2 regions of the Pseudofrankia sp. DC12 genome follow, and region 1 is predicted to be linked to the other one. Evidence: predicted binding sites of a transcription regulator. Region 1 holds the regulator's gene; the other holds the start of a gene.
What was found. The regulator LexA, encoded in region 1, represses DNA repair genes until DNA is damaged. The targets are predictions, from matches to a motif close to CGAACNNNNGTTCG.
Positions count from the first base shown of each region.

Region 1 (3,404 bases):
GCCACAGGACGGGCATGCCCGTCGCCGCCGGATGGCCGCGCCTTCCTCGGCCTCCCGGCTGTCGACCACTCGGCTGTCGGGATGCCGGCAGAACGGACACCGCACGGCTCCTCCCTTCTCCACGCTCGTCGAGGCGGGGCCGCCCGCACGAGCGCGTGGCAATCATCGACCTGGGCTCTCGCGCCCGCTCAGGGCATGGCTGGCGCAGGGCATGGCGACAGCGCCCCGTAGCACCGGCGGGCACGCGACCGCGCGTCACCGGGGACGGCAAGCACACCTCCACGCCCTCCACCAGCCTGTCCACACCGTCAGACGTGGCACCCTTCAAAAACTACCAGTGGATGACTTACAGGTGTGTAACTACCAGATGTTGTGCCGCCAGACTAGCGCATGCCCGGTTCGTCGGTGTGCATGCCCCCCTCGCGTGTCGGATCCCACCGTCGCCGGAAACGGCGGACGCGACCGGCGCAGGTGCTCGTCCTCGCTGCTTCCCGCAGGTCAGGACGCAGCCGACGCCGCCCCGACGACGGGACCACCGATCGCCTTCGAGGGTTCGCGGACGCGGCGCCCCACCAGCACGGAAGAGCGGACGGGGCGGAAGCCGGCAATGATCACGCCTCACGCCCCCGCGGAACGCAAAGATCCACCGCGCCCACCAGCATCCAGTCCTACGTCCTGGTCGCGGACGCGGACGCGCCATGAAACACCATCACCAGGGATGACCGTCGGGTATCACGCGTGGCGAGGTCACGACCGCTGAGGGTCTGGGCTGCCAGCGGTGCCGGGGCGGGCGCGGGCGGCACGGAGTGGCTCTCCCGGCCCGCGGCAGCTCCACGGAAGCCGGATGGACCGGCTGGCTTGACCAGGCCACGACCACAAGCCCGCCTCGCCCCCGAGCCCGACAGGGGGCGTGAGGCACGGGCTTGCGAGCGGCTTAGGTCAGTGGCCGGAAACGGCGAGGAGCCAGGTGACGCCGAGCCAGCCGGCGCTCGCGGCGCCCCAGAGCGCCAGGCCAAGGACGAAGGCGGCCACGACGCGACCGCGGCTGGTGAGCCGCAGCGCGGGCGTGGCCTGGGACTTGCCGCCAGCCCGGCGGCGCGGCGGCCGGACGCCGGCCACGGGGTGCTCGGCCGCCGCCGCACGCGCCAGCGGGCTCTGTACCAGTGCCGCCGGCGCGGGCACGCGGCCAGGGCGCCGACGCGTCGGGACGGGAAGACTGATTACTTGGGCGCCGTCGGGACCTACCGGGGCAGGGCGCCCCTGGATCGTCGTGGCCCCACGCGGGTTCGTCATGCCAACCTCCTAGCGGCCGGGCCAGCGACCCGGCTGCGCTCGTCGAGCGAAGCTCAACCAACTCGGGGGTCCGGGGAGATGTTCCCCGGGCAGACATCGCGGACCACCGACGACGCTAACCCAAGGTCGACATGCGGCGGTGGCCGGTACTGGGGCAGGGTGCGATTCGAACTGATGGTCGATTCTTACACGCATAAGCCCGGCAAGCCACGCGGACACGCTCGAACGCGTGTTTGAGATTCCGACGTCGTCCGGCTACGGTCATCACGATCAGGCATGACGCGCGCAGCAGCACCGATCCGCCCAGCTCCACCCAGATGCCTCCCCGGAGATCCTCGACGGTCGGGGGCGCCGGCCGCCGGTCTGGTGTGGTGGCGCGGCCGGGCCGCGGCGCCGAAGCCTGCGGCGCCCGTTCTGGTCGGGCTCGCCGGCCCAGGTGCCGACGGCCCGCCCCCGGCGGGCGTTCGATCCGGACACGCCGGGAGGCGCTCCGGGTCCCCGATGTCGAGCCTCGCTCGACGAGCTCGACGAAGGAGAACGGTCGCCATGACCTCGAGGCTAGGAGTGCCAACGCCATGACCACGCAGGGAAGGGGACCGCGCAGAGCCGGTCGCCCGTCCGCCGGACGCGGTGAGGCCGGCGGGACCGTGCGCGACTTCCCCGACGGCCCCGTCGACGAGCAGGGTCTCACGACCCGGCAACGCAAGGTTCTCGAGGTGATCCGTGATGCCGTCGAGCGCCGCGGCTACCCGCCGAGTGTCCGGGAGATCGGCGAAGCAGTCGGGCTGACCAGCACGTCCAGCGTCGCGCACCAGCTGAAGATGCTGGAGGACAAGGGTTTCCTGCGCCGCGACCCGAACCGGCCGCGGGCGATCGAGGTCGTCACCTCCGAGGGCGAGCCGCCGATCCGGCCGCTGCCGAAGACCCGGCCCGCCGTGGCCGCGGGCCGGGGCCGAGCCCCCCTGCGGGTCCACACCCTCGGCCCGGACGACGGCGTGCGCGCCGACGACGACGAGAACGTCCAGCTGGCGGCGGCCACGGCCTACCTGCCGTTGGTCGGGCGGATCGCGGCCGGTGGGCCGATCCTGGCCGAGCAGGCCGTCGAGGACGTGCTGCCGCTGCCCCGGGAGATCGTGGGCGAGGGCACGCTGTTCCTGCTGCGCGTCGTCGGTGAGTCGATGATCAACGCGGCGATCTGCGACGGGGACCTGGTCGCCGTCCGCCAGCAGCCGGTGGCCGAGAACGGCGAGATCGTCGCCGCGATGATCGACGGCGAGGCGACCGTCAAGCGCTTCCGCCGCCACGACGACGGCCATGTCTGGCTGCAGCCGGAGAACCCCGCGTTCCACGACATCGCGGGCGACGACGCCACCATCCTCGGCCGCGTCGTGGCGGTGATGCGGCGGGTCTAGGCCCGCCGCGGGCGCGAAGGAGCGTCCGGAACGGCGCTGGCGCGCGCCGACCGGGCGCTCCGCCGCCAGACGGCACGTCGTCCGGGCACACTGCCCGCCAGGTGGGCCGCCGACCGGACGCTCCGCTCAGCAGAGGTCCTTCCGCCCGGCGCACCACCGCCGGCAGCCGCGTCGGCCAGGCGCTCCGCCGGCCCGACGCCTCGCCCTTGTTCGTCTGCGGCCTGCCCAGACCAGCCGGCGCCCGTCTCCGATCGGCGCGCCGGATCCACCGCGACCAGGCCGGCAGACTGACCGTGATCATGACGGCAGATCGACCGTGACCATGACGGCAGATCGACCGTCGATCATGAGAGAATCGACCGGCGGCCTGGCGGTGAGGGACGGCGGTGGTGGCGGTGTCGCAGCTGAGAATTGAGCTCTTCCCGAGGCACGCGGAGGCGTTGGTGTCCGCCGCGCTGGCGGATACGCGGGTCGTCGTCGTGACCGGTGCGCGCCAGGTCGGAAAGAGCACGCTCGCGCGCCTCGCCGTCGAGGCGCACGGCGAGGCGAGAACCTACTACCTGGACGATGACGCGGTGCGGGCCGCGGCCCTGGCGGACCCTGTTGGCTTCGTCAACGCGGACGGGCTGCTGATGATCGATGAGATCCAGCGAGCCCCGGATCTTCTGCTCGCGATCAAGTCGAAGGTGGACCGCGACC
Region 1 is NZ_KQ031391.1:1,753,891-1,757,294, forward strand. It holds gene nrdR (transcriptional regulator NrdR) at 1-123, opposite strand, end outside; gene FRADC12_RS07065 (hypothetical protein) at 940-1,293, opposite strand; gene lexA (transcriptional repressor LexA) at 1,869-2,705, shown strand; gene FRADC12_RS07075 (ATP-binding protein) at 3,101-3,404, shown strand, end outside.

Region 2 (3,404 bases), 2.5 Mb from region 1:
GCGCCGCGCTACCTCGGCTAGGAACAGTTTGTGTACCATGTCGCGAACCTATTGTGGTGTCTGCGTAAATCAGCGGTAGCGCTGTATCGGCGTGACTGCCTAGAAGTGGCACGGCTCGTCGGCCGGGGTCCGTTGCTGGGGCAGGAGCTGGCGGCCGTGCCGTGCGCTGGCCCTGGCGGGGCCGGCAGTCTTGGTGCGATTGCCTTCGGCCGGAGGCAGGGCTTCGTCGTCGTTCGTGCGGGTGTTGACCGTGTAGGTCCGGCCGGTGGGGCTGGTCCAGGTGAAGATGCCGGGTCGGGGCTGGTCCAGGTGCCACTGGCCTCGATGTTTGGCGCGGTGGTGGTGCCTACAGAGGAGGCCGAGGTTGTCGAGGGCGGTGTGGCCGCCGTGGGCGTGGTCGATGGTGTGGTCGATGTCGGTGTGGGTGGCGGGCATGCCGCAGCCGGGGAAGAGGCAGCGGGTTTGTTGGTGGCGGATGAGGCGGGCGAGTGCTGGGGTGGGGACTCGGCGGTGGCCGAGGTCGAGGACGGTGCCGGTGGTGGGGTCGGTGAGGACGCGGCGCCAGTGGGCGTCGGCGGCGAGTGCGCGGCCGACGTGGGCGGGGATGGGGCCGTAGCCGGCGAGTTCGGCCGGGTTGTCGTCGAGTCCGGCCAGGGTTCCGACAGGGGCGATGACCTGGAGTTCGACGCTGACGTGTTCGCGGCGGTTGCCGAGGAGCAGTGCGGCCAGGACGTCGGCGCGGCGGGCGTCGATCGGGCGGGTGTCGCCGTCGGTCCGGGCGTCGGTCCGGGCGATCTTGTTGATGCGGTCGTAGATCGCCTGGGCGTCCTCGGCGGGCAGGACCGCTGTGAGCAGGGCCATGCCGTCTTCGAGAGGTTGAAGGCTGATGCTGCGTTGGGTGTGGGCGTGGCGGCGGCGTTTCGCGGCGGCCTGTGGGTCGAGCCGGGCGACGAGTCGGTGGATCTTGCGGCGCCATTGGGGTGGGGAGGCCAGCCGGCTGCCGGCGAGCATGGCGGCCTCGATGGTGGCGCGCTGCGCGGTGGTGAGGCAGCGGGTGAGTTGGTGCAGCGCGGTGAGGCGGGTGTGGTCGAGCATCCCGGCGGTCAGGTCGGCGAGCGCGGCGGGGAGCTGGTCGGCGATCTCCCAGGCGGTGGCGAGCCGGCTGGACATCGTGCGTGGGGACTGTCCCAGCTCGGCGGCGAGCTCATCGGCGGCGAACGGCGAGTACGGATCGCCCGGCTCGCCGTCTCCCTGGCCCGGGTTGGCCGGGCGCTGGCGGGTGAGATGCACCTGGGTGTGGATCGTCAGCCCCTCCAGCCTGGCCGTCAGCCGGGCCAACCTGGCCGCCAGCGATAGCGTCGCCGCTGCGTCGCACACGGCCAGGTTGTTTAGCACGGCGTCGAACACCGCGTCGACCGTGCCGAGGCGCCCGAATAGTTCCTCGACAAGCCCGCGATCCCGCTCGCGGGGGTTTTCGGGCAACAATGTTTCGGTCGACTGGCCGTCGGTCGACTGGCCGACACGTTGAGTGGGGGTCGAGAGTGCGTCAGGCCAGGTGGCATCGGCGGTGCGGTTCGGTGCCGACGGCGCATGGCCGGCCCGGGAGTCGAACATGGGTTCACAATATCGCCGTGGCGGGGACGTGTAAATGCGCTTTACGGGTCGGCCGGTGAGATCGGGAAGGCAGAGAAATCCGCTCTGACACCCGGAGCGAAGGCTTTGACTGTCGAAACTTGGTCGGCTGTGCGGTGCGCATAATCTGGGTGCATCCGGGCTAAGCGTGGCTGATCTCTTCATCGGCCTTGTTTGTTGGCATGGCGGCGCCCGAGGCCTTCGATGATGCTGGGACCCCGGGTGATTCCAGGGCTGCGGCGAGATCGCTCTTGGTAGCACGTGACTACTCAAGGTAGTCGGATTCGGTCGGCACGAATAGGCTGGCAGCGACGTGAACCGCTTGTGGTTACTGGGTTTCCTGATCAACTCTAAGCGCTTCTCCAGGCCCGACCAGACGGGAAGCGTAGTTTGATCAATCTGGACTGTTATCTTGCCGCGGCCCCGGGTGATTCTGTGCTGTTTTGGCTTCCCCGGTATTCGGTGATGCCGGCGCCTCCGGTGATGCCGGGGCCTCCGGCGATGTCGGGGGTGCCGCCGTGTTCGCCGGGGGTTACGCGCCGTTCAGCGGGGATGTCGCCGGTGCCGTCACCGGCTATTCTCCAGTGGGGCCGGGATCGCCGTCCCCTGTCCGTTCGGCGACGCGGGCTCGGACGGCGGTGACCACGCCGGGGTGCAGGCCGAGGGGCTCGGTGACGGTCCAACTGGTGTGGGGGTGGCTGGCCTGCGCCGCGGCCAGCGCCGCCGGGATGTCGTGCGCCGTGTGCCGCCCGGCGAACAGGAAGAACGGGTGCGCGACGATCCGTGTGCAGCCCGCGTCGACCAGCGCCGCGTAGCCGTCGGCGATGTCGGGCCGCAGCACGTCCAGGAACGCGACCTCGACGACATCCCACGCGGGCTGGCCGCCGGGCGGCGCGGCCTGTCCATCCGGCGCCGCGGGCTCGGCCGGGAGTGCCGCGGGCTCGGCTGCCAGTGCCGCGGGCTCGGCCGGGAGTGCCGCGGGCTCGGCTGCCAGTGCCGCGGGCTCGGCCGGGAGTGCCGCGGGCTCGGCTGCCAGTGCCGCGGGCTCGGCCGGGAGTGCCGCGGGCTCGGCTGCCAGTGCTGAGGCCAACGCGAACACGGTCGCGTTGGCCTCGTCGCGGCGTGAACCGTGCCCGATGACCAGCAGACCCCGCATCGGCCCAGTCTGCTCGGTCCAGGGCCGGTCCCGAACTCGACCTGCCGGATTGCTCAGCCCAACCCGGCCGTCACAGGGGTCAGGCGGCGCCGGAGCCAGGAGTAGTGGGCCAGGAGTAACCAGGAGTAAGTGGGGTCAGGCGGCGCAGCGTCAGACGGCGGGGGTGCCGTCGTCGGAGCTGTGGCCGGGGAAGACCTTCGCGGACGGGTCGATGACCGGCGCCGCGTTGTTGACGGCCGTGGCGGCCTCGCCGAAGCCGGTGGCGATCAGGCGGACCTTGCCGGGGTACTCGGTGATGTCGCCGGCCGCGAAGATGCGCTCGACGCCGGTGTACATGGTCGAGTCGACCACGATGTGCCGCTTGTCGATGTTCAGGCCCCAGCGGGTCAGCGGGCCGAGGTCGGCGGTGAAGCCAAGCGCCGCGACGACGGCCTGCGCCGGCCGGACGTGCCGGTCGCCGGACTTGCTGTGCACCAGCTCGACCTTCTCGATCCGCTCCTCGCCGGTGATCGAGGCGACCTCGGTGAACGTGAGCACCTCGCAGGACGAGGCGAGCACCCGGTCGATGGTGTGCTGGTGGGCGCGGAACTTGTCCCGTCGGTGCACCACGGTGACG
Region 2 is NZ_KQ031391.1:4,267,224-4,270,627, forward strand. It holds gene FRADC12_RS17150 (HNH endonuclease signature motif containing protein) at 100-1,482, opposite strand; gene FRADC12_RS33245 (sirohydrochlorin chelatase) at 2,207-2,788, opposite strand; gene FRADC12_RS17160 (NAD(P)/FAD-dependent oxidoreductase) at 2,939-3,404, opposite strand, start outside.
Region 2: the regulator LexA is predicted to act here: its motif matches at 1,608-1,621, upstream of FRADC12_RS17150 (HNH endonuclease signature motif containing protein).